Regions from separate parts of the Shewanella sp. MR-4 genome, predicted to be linked through region 2. Evidence: predicted binding sites of a transcription regulator. Region 2 holds the regulator's gene; the other holds the start of a gene.

Region 1 (6,783 bases), 170 kb from region 2:
AGGGGAAACACTGCAATTCTTTTTACGCACTATTCCGCAACTCTTCGGTGAAGAGATTATCACTGTCTTTCCATTTTTAGCCTTAATGTGGTTGCTCCACACTCATTTTGGCGTCCAACGCAAAACCGCCATTATTATCGCTTGGATAGGTTCAGCAATATTGTTTGGCATGGTGCATCTACCCACGTATCAATGGAATTGGGTTCAATGCCTGATTGTGATCGGTACAGCGAGAATCATACTGTTACTCGCCTACTTGAAAACAAAAAATATCCTTGTCTCTACAGGCGCACACATCATCAACGATTGGACCCTATTCAGTGTGGCACTATTACTAAAGTAGCGACTGAATGACTCACAACTCGTTAATAAAAAGGGATACCTAAGGTATCCCTTTTTTTACGCTATGCCAAAGAGGCATAGATTGCAGATTTTACAGCGCTTAGCCGAGGCGGCGACGCAGTTCGCGGGTCGCATCGACCATGTTCTTCAGTGCGGGTTCTACCTCATCCCAAGTGCGGGTCTTAAGGCCGCAATCGGGGTTAACCCACAGTTGGCGCACAGGCACTTTTTGCGCCGCTTTTTCGATAAGGTGCACCATGGCCTCAACACTTGGGGTATTTGGCGAGTGGATATCGTAAACGCCTGGGCCAATTTCATTTGGATATTCAAAATCTTCAAAGGCGTTGAGCAGTTCCATGCGTGAACGCGAGGTCTCGATGGTGATAACATCCGCATCCATGGCGGCAATGGCCGCAATCGTGTCGTTAAACTCGCTGTAGCACATATGGGTGTGGATTTGGGTTTCATCCACAACCCCCGCCGCACTCAGTTTAAAAGCATTCACCGCCCAATCTAAGTAAGCTTGCCACTCGCTTTGCTTTAATGGCAGACCTTCGCGGAAAGCTGGCTCATCAATTTGGATAATGCCAATGCCTGCATTTTGTAAATCCACCACTTCATCACGAATCGCCAGCGCCAATTGGGTAGCAATGGTATCGCGGCTGATATCTTCACGGGCAAACGACCAATGTAGAATCGTCACAGGGCCAGTTAGCATGCCTTTGACGGGTTTGTCCGTCAGGCTTTGGGCGAATTCGGCCCACTCAACCGTCATAGCCTTAGGGCGGCTCACATCACCATAAATCAACGGCGGCTTAACGCAGCGAGAACCATAACTCTGCACCCAACCATTTTTGGTAAAGCCCACGCCTTCAAGCTGCTCGCCGAAGTATTCCACCATGTCATTACGCTCGGCCTCACCATGAACTAGTACATCGATACCGAGTTTGAGCTGACGGTCTATGGTATCGCGGGTCACTTGCTGCAACTGCTCGGTATATTGAGCATCGCTTAGCTCCCCTTTGCGCCAACGGCTACGTAAGCCACGGATAGCAGGCGTTTGTGGGAATGAGCCAATAGTGGTCGTTGGCAGTAATGGCAAACGATACTTACGCTGCTGCACCGCTTGGCGCTCAGTAAATTCGCTCACACGTTCATAGTCGGCTGGGATCAGCGCAGCGACACGGGCGATCACTTTAGCATCCGCCGCCTGAGCCTTAGCCTCACGGCGTGCCACACAGGTGTTAACTATCTCTTTGGCCGCGACAGACTCAGGCGCCAGCAGCAATTGGCGCACATTAGCCAGCTCCAACAGCTTTTGCTTAGCAAATGCGAGCTGCTGACGTAGCGTCGGCGTGAGCGTCGTCTCCACCTCTAAATCTACAGGGCTGTGAAGCAGTGAACAGGAGGTGCCAATCCATAGGCGCGCTCCTAAGTCTCGGGCAACACTACCGATACGCTCGACAATCAGGTCAACCTCTGCTGCCCACACGTTACGGCCATTAACTACACCCGCCGACAGAATTTGATCTGGTCTTAAGGCATTGGCAAACAAGGCCAATTGTTCAGGGGCTGTTACTAAATCGAGGTGCAGACCCGCCACCGGCAGCGCGGAAACCAGCGCCTGATGATGACTGATGCTGCCATAGTAGCTGGTGAGTAAAATCTTCACTTGAGCCGTTTTAAGCGCTTGATAAGCTTCGCTAATCGCAGCTTGCCAATCGGCGGCTAATTCGAGAGCCAGAACCGGCTCCTCAAGCTGTACCCAAGTCACGCCCTGCGCGGCAAAACGCGCAAGTATGTCGGCATAGGCCTTTAACAGATTGGGCAATAGGCTGAGTTTATCGAAATCCTGACCCACGGTTTTTGCCAGATACAAGTAACTCACAGGGCCTAACAGCACGGGCTTGGCTTGATAACCCAGCGCCTGCGCCTCGGCGACTTCATCAAAAAACTGCTCATAGGCGATAGAGAACACTTGGTCTTGCTTAAGTTCTGGCACTAAGTAGTGATAGTTAGTGTTGAAATACTTAGTCATTTCCGAGGCTGGCGCATCGGTGCCAGTTGGCGCACGGCCACGGGCAACGCGGAATAAGGTATCAAGATCGATAGCGCCCTCGCCACGGTGACGATCTGGAATGGCGTTTAGGGTCGCACTCAGGGTTAACACTTGATCGTAAAAGGCAAAATCACCCACTGGCACTTGCTCGATCCCAGCGGCGACTTGCCATTGCCAATGGGTACGACGTAACTCCTTGGCCACCTCATGCAGCTCGGCTTGAGTGCTCTCACCACGCCAGTATTTTTCGAGGGCAAATTTCAGTTCACGACGACGCCCGATACGGGGAAAACCAAGACTGTTTAATTGCATACCATATCTTCCTTTATTTGAGATAAGCCATATTCGGCACTAGCACCCACCAGATTGTGTTTCTGGGCAACTTTTCGCATTTAAGTCTGGATAAATCACAACGGGCGTCTGGACGTCTAGAAGTTTATTGTGATAGTCTCTATGCCAGCAACCGAATTGATTTCAAGCACAACATGAGCGAAATTCACTTGGAGTGATCATGATCGAACTAAGACATCTGCGAACCTTAATGGCACTGAAGGAAAGTGGCAGCTTGGCGGGCGCAGCCAAAAAACGTTTTGTCACTCAATCGGCTCTCTCCCATCAAATTAAGGAGTTAGAGCAACGAATTAATTCGCCCATTTTTGTGCGTAAAAGCAAACCCCTCTCCTTTACTCAAGAAGGCGCACGGCTACTGCACCTCGCCGAAGAGATCCTGCCTAAGGTGTTAGAAACGGAAACGGATCTGAAAAATGGCCTAGAGACAGAGACCAATCAGCTCAGAGTGGGGATTGAATGCCACAGCTGTTTTCGCTGGTTAATGCCAGTGATGGAGCAATTTAGGCAAGATCATCCGCAGGCCGAGTTAGATCTATCGAGCCGTCATCTATTCGATTCGCTCAATGCCTTAGAGATGGGCGAACTCGATATAGTACTGACCTCAGATCCCGTACCGGGACACTCGCTCGCCTATCAGCATTTGTTTGATTTTGAAGTGAAGTTAGTGGTTGCCAAGGATCATCCCTTAGCGAAAGAAGCCTATGTTACGCCTAAGCAATTGGCCCGCTTACCCATTATCAGCTACCCAGTGCCACTGGCGCGTTTAGATATTTATCGCCACTTTTTAGAACCCGCAGGCGTTGAAGCCGGCGAGCAAAAGACCTGCGATTTGACCATGATGTTACTTCAACGCATCGCCTGTAAGGACGGTATCGCCGCCCTGCCCAACTGGTCAATCAATGAGGGACATGGTTTGAGTTTAGCTTCAGTCAAACTCGGCCAAGAAGGCTTAAAGCGACCACTATTTGGGGCCTATCGCCGCCACAGCGCGAACTCGGCCTTAGTGCAAAACTGGCTGCAACTGGTGGCAAGCGAAGGCTTAGCGCGTCAGCAAAAATCCAATTAGTGCCGTCAAAACAGCATAAAAAAGCCTGCAATTGCAGGCTTTGTTTTTATGAGCAGTGCTTAGAGCGGGTTGAGTAACATACCGCGCATCGAGAGCACACGGCGCAGGATTAACCCTGGAGAATTTTGATTACGGGTCTGGCGCAGATTGTGGGCGATCATAAACTCTTGGCGCAGATCCTGATCGAGATCTAAAGCCTCAAAGGCTTCGATGGTTAAGGTCTGCTGCTGATTATCAATCAATGACTTAATCACGCTTAACGGGAAAGATTGCTCAGAGCTGGCATTTAAGTAAGCAAAGGCGGTTAAGGCAATGATTTGCCCGAATACACTAAACAGCGCCAAGGTTTGTACTTCATCGGGGTCAACATCGACATCCGGCATATCGACTAGGCTGTCGACCGCATCGGTAGCGATATTTTCCGTGAGTTTCCAATAACCTTGTACCAACTTCTTATAGGGTTGGGGCAATTCATCGAGGCGTTCTTTCAAATAGAAGGTGAAGGCATAACGATAAATATTGACCTGGCCTAAACGGATTAGGGCGTCTTTTAAGGAGCGAGATTTAGGATTTACTACACCTGAAGCCTGCGCCGAATTACTGCGCATCAACATGTGGGCAGCTAATGCGGGATCGCTCGAAATAATATCGATCACATTACGAATGTCGCCTTCGGCTAGGATCGCTTTTTTGAGTGGAATTAAGATCCCACGGCGACCGATCACTTGCTCTTCATTCGCTATGATGGCTCTCACTTGAGTAAAAACCTGTTGCTCAAGATCTGTCATAAGACACTTTACACCTGTTAATTAGCTATAAGATGATTCGAATACCGCTCACATCATACCCAAACTACAAAGAATTTCAGCCCTAAGTCGTAGAATAATTGTGACAATGCGTTATATGCAGTGATCTACAGCACAAGCAACGACTTAACTCATCTCAAAATAGGCTGAACCTATAAAGAATACACCGAGAAGATAGATTTTTCTCTGCGCATCCCCAAACAACAGAAATAATAAAGCCAGACTGAGTCTGGCTTTAAAGATTCACTATTGAACCGAGCTTAGAAACGATAGCCTAAGGTAAAGCGAATATCACGGCCTCGGCCTGAGTAATAGCTATCACCCCAAATGCCACCGTAGTAACCCGAGCTAACATACTCTTTATCAAACAGGTTATCGATACGCAGGCTCGCTAACCAAGCATCACGGGTATAGTTAAGGGCTAGATTACCTAAGACATAGCTAGATAATTTATCGCCTTCGTTGCCGTTATCGCCTTCAATAAAACGATCGCCCGTGTAAATCGCCTCGGCAAATACTTGGAAATGCTCGGCAAAATCCATGCTGACATAACCGCGTCCCGTATGTTCAGCCACCCAAGACAATTGCTTGCCATCATTCACCCCGTCGGTAAATTCGGCATCGATATAGTTATATTCCAAGCCTAAGGTGAGGGCTTGAGTGACCTGCCAATCCCAATCGGCACTCGCGCCATAGCGGCGTGAAGCATCGGCATTGACGTTGGCGCCTTGGAAACTGCCACCAACTGGTTTTTCAGCACTCGGATCGAAGACGATTTCATCTTCTAAATCGAGGCGATATAGGCTGACGCGTAGGCTTTGGCTCGCCACAGTCCAATCCCAACCTGCCTCATAGGAACGGCCTGTCTGCGGCTTTAAGCCATACACATCTTTCGGGGTGTAGGCTTGCTCATCGACCTTAGCAAAGCGGAAGTTTTCATCGCCACGCAGATAGAATCTGTGCTCGGCGCTCGGACGGTAATTTAAACCGAACTCGAATGCGGTCGCATCTTCATCTAAATCGATGCCGTTTGGATACACATTGCCATCGACCAGATCGTCGGTCACCCGCGCATAACGGCCACCCACCACATAGCTTAAGGTGTGGCTTAATGGCACAGTGGCTTGCAGGTAAGCACTTTGCATTTCCTGCACGTTGCTGCGCGCCATAGAGTCAAACTCGGCCTTACCGCGGCTGATATCCAAACCAGTGACTAGGTTTAGCTCACCTTGACGGGTGCTGTAATTAGCGAGTGCTTTAGGGCTAAACATCAGCAGCGAGCGAGTATTTTGGCTACCCGCGCCCCAGTTTAATGAGGTCACTAAGGTATCGCTGTAATCCAGATCCGCCGCTAACGCCCAGTTTTGGTTTAGCTGATGCTGATAACCGCTGCGCGCAGCAGTCGTCATCTCATGAACATATTCGCTACTATTGAAAGATTGGCGTGGATCGTCCTTGAACTGATCCACCGTCAACGAGCCAGGATTTTCGCGATCATCATCGTAATAGCTAGTTTCAACGAAGAAAGAATCTGTGGCGGTTTTATATTGAATACGGCCAAGGATAGAACCCGTTTCATTGGCATTGTGCTTGCGATAGTTATCGCCTTGGTTGTAGCTACCGGTCAGGAAATAGTGCCAATCTTTATTGATGGCGCCCGACACATCGCCGCGACCTTCATAGGTATTAAAGCTGCCGCCGGATAATTGCACGCTGCCGCCCGTATTCTCAGGTGACTTAGTCACAATGTTGATCACCCCGCCTACCGCTTGGTCACCATAGAGCACGCCCGCACTGCCCGATAAAATTTCGACACGCTCAATTAAATTGAGTGGAATGGCATTCAGGCTAGGGGCGGCGATATCGATGTTATTTAAGCGACGACCATCGAGCAAAATCAAGGTGTTGTTAACGGCGGTGCTGGCGCTAAAGCCGCGCATCGCGAAGCTAGTACCAATGTTATTGTCGGACAGCTGAATACCACTTTGACCACGTAACACTTCGGTCAAGCTGGTTGCGCCACTCTGCTCAATCGCAGCGGCATCAATCACATTCACATTGGCGGCAATATTTAAGGGGGTCTTGTCTGAACGGCCAATCACGACGATATGCTCATCGACTTTGGCAACGCTGGCATCATCGGCCGCCACGGCGGGGGC
Region 2 (6,783 bases):
TAGTGGTTTTACCCGCGGCAGACACCACCACCAGATCATCACTATGACCATGGGTTAACAGAATATGGGCGACTCGGCGATAACAATCGGCATCGGCTAAGCTGGAACCACCAAATTTATGTAAGTGACAACGTGCCATCTCGAATTCCTCTACTGACAAGCCGCAACGGCGGCCAATCCTGCTTGAATATCTGCAACTAAGTCGTCGGCATCTTCAATACCAACCGACAAACGTAATAGGGTGTCTTTAATGCCAGCTTCATAACGCGCTTGGGGCTCCATCGCCCTATGGGTCATAGTCGCGGGCACGGCCACGAGACTCTCAACGCCACCTAAGCTCTCGGCCACGCTGAATAAACTTAAGGCATCTAAAAAGGCGACCACTTCGGCCTCGCCGCCCTTAAGCTCAAAACTCAGCATAGCGCCAAAGCCTTTTTGCTGCTTGGCGGCAATGGCATGGCCGGGGTGATCCGCAAGTCCTGGGTAATACACTTTGCTCACCACAGGGCTGCTCGTCAGCACGTCCAGAATACGCTGGGCATTGCTTTGGTGCTCGCGAATGCGCACGGCTAAGGTACGCAGACCCCGCAGGGTTTGATAACTGTCGAAGGCAGACCCAGTTAAACCTAAAGTGTTCGACCACCAATGTAAGGTCTCACCGAGTTGAGGATCTTTGGCGATCACCGCGCCGCCCACCACATCGCTGTGACCATTGATGTACTTAGTGGTGGAGTGGATAACGATATCGGCACCGAGTAACAGCGGTTGCTGCAAAATGGGCGAGAGGAAAGTGTTGTCCACTACCACTAAAGCGCCCACTGCGTGGCTCGCCTTGGCGATAGCTTCGATATCGACGACTCGCAGCAGAGGGTTAGAGGGGGTTTCAATCCATACCATCTTAGGTTGCTGGGCGATGGCTTGCTCAAGCGCTTGAGCATCGGTTTGATCGACCACCAGCAGTTTAAATTGGCCTTTTTTCGCGAGGTTGGTGAATAAACGGTACGAACCGCCGTAACAATCGTGTGGAACCACCAGCAAGTCATCTGGGCCGAGCAAGGTAGTGACTAAGGTAATGGCTGCCATGCCAGTGCAAGTCACCACGCCAGTTGCGCCCTTTTCCAGCTTAGCTAAGGCATCACCTAAGATGCTGCGGGTAGGATTGCCGGAACGACTGTAATCAAATTCGCGAGGATTTTTATGACCATCGAAGGCGTAATTAGTCGACAGGTAAATTGGCGGCACCACCGCGCCATGCTGAGTATCGCTTTCGATACCCTGACGCACTGCTAATGTGGCTAATTGACGTTCGGTCACTAATTTGCCTGCGGTCATCGGGAACTCCTAAGTTCGCAAAGAGATGTCTGGACGTCTAAATGTACCTAAGCCCAGTGGCATCGTCAATAGGCGTTAAGACGTTTAGACGTCTAAACATAAAGAAATCTGTTTGCAATCACTAAGAAATAGTAGCAATAATTTGACTGTAATCTGTAAGGGTTTAAAATCTGCCCCGAATTTAGCGTTATAACAGGTGAGTCAATGACTGAATGGAATGGGGAATACATCAGCCCCTATGCTGAACATGGCAAGAAGAATGAACAAGTAAAGAAAATTACTGTGTCTATTCCGCTCAAAGTGCTAAAAGTCCTCACGGATGAACGTACCCGTCGTCAGGTCAACAACCTGCGCCACGCGACGAATAGCGAACTTTTGTGTGAAGCGTTTTTGCATGCCTACACCGGCCAGCCTCTGCCTAATGATGCCGATCTATCGAAGGATTGCCCAGACAGCATTCCCGCCGAAGCGAAACGGTTGATGGACGAGATGGGGATCGAGTGGGAAGATATGGAATAACGCTTAAGCGTCCAATATCCTACTTATCATTAGGGATCGTTAATACTCATCTTGCTTGATGGGTTAGAGTAACGATCCCTATTTTGTTTTGATGGAATCCTATGTTCTCCTTGATAGATCCACAAACGCTCGCCATTGCGTCTGTGATTGTGTTTTTAGGTGCCCTCACCCAGAGTCTGATTGGCTTTGGCCTTGCCGTGGTGGCGAGCCCGTTGCTGTATATTGTCGACCCCGAATTAGTGCCCGCCCCTGTGATTGTGATGGGTTTTTCCATCGCCCTACTCACCCTGCTGCGTGAACGCGGCCATTTAGAATTCAATGGTTTGCAATATGCGCTCATCGGTCGAGTGCCCGGAGGTTTTATCGGTGCCAGCCTGCTACTGTTTGCGCCGCAGCCGATTCTTGGTCTGGCGATTGCTGGCATTGTGGCAGTCGCCGTGGTGCTGAGCCTGTATAAATTGACTCTTCCCGTGAACAAAGCAACCCTGTTTGGCGCGGGCGTGGTCTCGGGGATCTTCGGTAATATCGCCGCCATTGGTGGTCCGCCGATGGCGATTCTGTTGGCGGGTAAGGATGCCTCCAAATTTCGCGCCGCATTGTCAGCCTTCTTTATCTTCAGCTCGACCATAGCCCTGGTCATTCTTGGGGTGACGGGTCTGCTCGAAATCAAGCATTTATGGTTATCCCTGATGCTGTTGCCATCAGTGTTTTTAGGCTATTTAGTGGCAGGCAAACTGGTGGGGAATGTGGATAAGCATAAGACCAAGATGGCCACCTTAGCCCTCTGCGCTATCAGCGCCTTAGTGCTCACGGTGAAATCTGTGATTGAGCTATTGCCGCAATAATTACCGCAATAAAATCCTGCTAATCGCCCCCATAAAAAAGCACCGTTAATCGGTGCTTTTTGCTTGCAGGGGATAGGTGATGTATCCCATCGATATTGCATTGAACCAAAACACTAACTTAGATAGCTTTGTCCCGCATATACAATAAAGTGTCTCAGTGCTAACACACCGGTTAAGCTGGCGCAGGCCACCATAATCATCGCCCCCTTGCTGTGGCGAGTCGCGGTCGGCAACAGCATAAACAACAGCGGAATACCAAAACCAATCCCGACCACGCCAATCCAGAATACGCTCGCCCACACGCCAGAGGTGAGTGATGCTAGCGCCGCAGCTGCCGCTCCGCCCTTAAAGTACAAGGCGCAGAACAACATAAACAGGAACATGATTTCGATTGCCATCACTGGCAGCTCTAAGCCATGCATTTTGGCTAAGGTCTTGTCGTGGCTATCGGTCTTGAACATCACCAGCGCCAGCACCGCATTAGCCGCCGCGCCCGCCGATAAACCAGAGACTAAAAACAGCGCTGGCAATACCGCAGTGTTCAACATCGGATAGGCATTCATGGCCGAAATTAAGAAGCCAGTATAAGCACCTACGCCAATCGCGAGGATAAACAGCAGCACTTCAATCGGTTTTCTAAAGGGCATCAGCAGCTTAGCGATAGGCACGAGGAAACCTAAGCCCCACTTTGGCAGCTCATCGCGCAGCACAAGAATCGCGTAGGCAAATGCCAAGGGGGAGTAAGCCAGTAGCGCTAACACCCCAATTGCCATTACAGACTGGAAGTTGTAGTTGATTAAAATCAGCCAAAAATGGAAAGGCTTCGTTAAATCAAACACTAAACATGCCAAGCCTAGGCAAATGGCCACTGGGCCAATAATAGCAGCGGCCTTGAGAATACTCGTCTCACCCTGCGCTTGCTCCTTATTAAACCAACGCAGACCAATGCCAATCAGCAAACTTCCGGCGGATAAGCCCGCCATAAACAGATACACGGCGATGATCCAATGCCAAGTAACGGGATCATATTGCGCCATATCGCCCCAAGTATTGTTCATAATCAAATCCCCCCTCTTTTGGTAGGAACGCGATATACCCTAGGCTGAGTGCCTAAATGGGTCTTATCTTGGTAAGTGATCTTAGTGTTGAGTAGCATAGCGACCTCACTCTGTGGATCGTTGGCATCGCCAAAGACTAAGGCATCGGTCGGACACACAGTCACACAGGCGGGCTCTTCACCTCGGGCTAAGCGCGTGTCCTTACAGAAGTTACACTTATCAGCCACTTTGGTTTCTGGATTCATAAAACGCACCTTGTAGGGGCACGCCGCCACGCAGTACATACAGCCCACACACTTATCGCCATGGATGGAGACAATCCCATCCTCACCCACATAGGCCGCCCCCGTTGGACACACCTTCACACAAGGCGCATCTTCACACTGCTGGCACGATACCCTGTGGTACTTAAAGTGCAGGTGTGGCATCTCGCCGAAGGGGCCCTCTACGCGCACTTGTAAGCGAGTCACGCCCTCGGGGACACCGTTTTCACTGCGGCAGGCCACGTTACAAGCTTGGCAGCCGATGCACTTGTTCTCATCGTGCACCATCACATATCTTTTCGTCATTTGAGCCTCCAATTAGCGTTTTGCCAGCGTGACGCCTGTCGTATGAATATTCATGCCACACACAGGGGCTGTTTGATGGGGCAATAAGTTTCCGCAGTGGATGCCTTTACCAGTCGCTCTAACCAACTCTTTGTTTTTAGAGCCAAAGCCCATATAGGCAAACACGGTATCGGGGCGAATGCCCGGGGTGACTAAGGCGTGGCCTTCTTCGCTACCCACGCTGCTGGTTAACCGAATCGGGTCGCCATTGCTGATCCCTAACTTGCCCGCCGTGACCGGATGCACCCAAATGGCGTTATCCGACATCAGGTTAGCTAACATGGGGATATTGTGAGTCGCACCATTGGTATGCACGGCGACCTTGCCTTGGATAAAGTACAGCTCGTCGGCTTTCTTCAAATGCACTTCGCGGAACTTAATCACCCCGCGTCCAGGCGCCATGGCCTCGACCTTGGCTGAGGTCAATTCAATCTTGCCACTTGGGGTTTTAAAGCTGAGCAAACTGCCGTAGGTGCCGTCTTCATCCACGGCTTTGGCATTAGCGTAGGCCTTAGTAAACTCGGCCACCATCTTAGGTTCGCGCAGCATGATGGGCTTACCAAAGCTGACAAAACCTTCATCCTTGATGCGGCGTAGCAGTGCGGTATCGCGATTCACCTGCAGCAGTTGCAGGGTTTCCATGTTATCCCAAGGGTAGAATTCACTTAGCCCTAGCTTATGGCCAATGTCCTTAAAGATTTGCCATGAGGGCTTAGTGTCGCCCAAGGTTTCCACCACGCGTTGGCGCACATAGTAGGCGGGATTTTTACCCGACTTGTCGGCGATTTCCTCATCACGCTCAAGGTAAGTCGACTCGGGTAAAATCACGTCGGCATAGGCGGCAGTTTCACTGATATACACATCGCAAACCGCTACAAAGTCGAGCTTTTTCAAGGCTTCAACCACACGCGCCCTGTCGGTCATCGTTTGCATGGGGTTGGTGCGAGACATTACCCAGCCGTGTAACTGATAGGGCACGGCAGTTAAGGTCGCATCGAGAATCGTTTGATAAATCCCGCCCGATGACCACATCATGGCGTACTGCTCTTCCACTTGGTCGATACGTTTCGCCGCAGGCTTTGGCATATCTTTTACGCCAGGCTTACCTAATACTGGCGCCACGCTTTCTCCCGCCAGTTTGTTATAGTCGCTAGGCTTTTGACCTAGGTAGATACCGCCCTTACGCTCGATATTACCAATCAAAATATTGGCAGCGTACAAGGCGCGGCGCATTTCAAACTCTTCGGTGGTAAAGGTGGCTCTGTGACCAAAATCCACCACAGCATGGGGCGCCTTGGCCGCATATTCGTGGGCGATACGGCGAATATCTTTGGCGGGCACATCGGAAACGGTTTCGGCCCACTCAGGGGTGTAGGCTTTGACTTCGGCGGCGAAGGCATCAAACCCTTCCACATAACGCTCGATAAAGGCCTTGTCGTAGAGATTATCTTCAATCAATACATGGCAAAGCGCTAAAGCCACCGCCACATCGGTGCCGGGGCGGATCGCATACCATTCATCGGCTTTGTCGGCGACGATGGAGAATCTTGGCTCGAACACCACTAGCTTGGCGCCTTTATCCATTTGCGCCGCCATCATGCCGCGGGTTTCGGACATGTTGATGCCTTCGTACAGGTTATGGCCGAAGTTAATGATGTATTTGGAGTTGCTTAAATCGCGCTTCACCTTAGTGCCAAACATGGCCTTAGCGGCAATTTCGTAACCACCGGGGCAAGTTGAAGCATGAGTAAAGGTATTCGGGCTGCCAAAGGCGGTGGCGAGATGGAATAAATGTTTTTCTTGCGAACCGGACTTAGAGGAAAACGCCACAGCTTCAGGGCCATAAGCTTGTTTGATTTTATTAAGATTATCGGCAATCAGTTGATAGGCTTCATCCCAAGAGATCTCGGCCCACTTACCCTCGCCGCGCTCACCCACCCGTTTGAGCGGCTTCACAATCCGCTGTGGATCGTAAAGTAAACTATGGCCAGCACCACCCCGGGCACAGACTTTACCACCAAAGGATTTGGCCGCCTTATTGCCACTGATAAAGACATTTTTGCCCTCAATCACCCGCGCCGAAATCGGGCAGCGAGTCGAACACATCTCACAGATACTGGCAATGTCTTTGCCCATTCCCTTTAGCTGCTTGCTCTCTAATGCCGCTAAGCTGCCCGGCAACAGGCTAGCCAATGCACATGTTGCACCGCTGGCCCCTGCGCCCTTTAAAAAGGTTCGCCTATTAAGCTCAATCATGGTTACCTCCATCACACTCATCCACCCTAATGCGCCACTTGGCACACGCAAACTTAGGCTTTGGCTTACCACTGCGGTTTAAAGACTAAATTCGCTCACAGGTTTTTAGTTATTAGTGCCAACAGACCTAGTGTTACGTCGTGTCGGCATTTTGCTGTTTCAGGG

Evidence for each region. Region 2 encodes MetJ, which represses methionine synthesis genes. Its sites were predicted from a motif close to TAGACGTCTAGACGTCTA; they were not measured.
Region 1: a site for MetJ is predicted at 2,823-2,840, ahead of metE (5-methyltetrahydropteroyltriglutamate--homocysteine S-methyltransferase). Genes of this name have one in related genera too.

The regions. Positions count from the first base shown of each region.
Region 1 is NC_008321.1:3,937,174-3,943,956, forward strand. It holds gene SHEWMR4_RS17250 (CPBP family intramembrane glutamic endopeptidase) at 1-343, shown strand, start outside; gene metE (5-methyltetrahydropteroyltriglutamate--homocysteine S-methyltransferase) at 443-2,713, opposite strand; gene SHEWMR4_RS17260 (LysR family transcriptional regulator) at 2,913-3,818, shown strand; gene SHEWMR4_RS17265 (HDOD domain-containing protein) at 3,878-4,606, opposite strand; gene SHEWMR4_RS17270 (TonB-dependent receptor) at 4,885-6,783, opposite strand, start outside.
Region 2 is NC_008321.1:4,111,723-4,118,505, forward strand. It holds gene SHEWMR4_RS17955 (bifunctional aspartate kinase/homoserine dehydrogenase II) at 1-139, opposite strand, end outside; gene metB (cystathionine gamma-synthase) at 151-1,314, opposite strand; gene metJ (met regulon transcriptional regulator MetJ) at 1,537-1,851, shown strand; gene SHEWMR4_RS17970 (sulfite exporter TauE/SafE family protein) at 1,953-2,696, shown strand; gene nrfD (NrfD/PsrC family molybdoenzyme membrane anchor subunit) at 2,810-3,754, opposite strand; gene SHEWMR4_RS17980 (4Fe-4S dicluster domain-containing protein) at 3,757-4,323, opposite strand; gene phsA (thiosulfate reductase PhsA) at 4,336-6,618, opposite strand.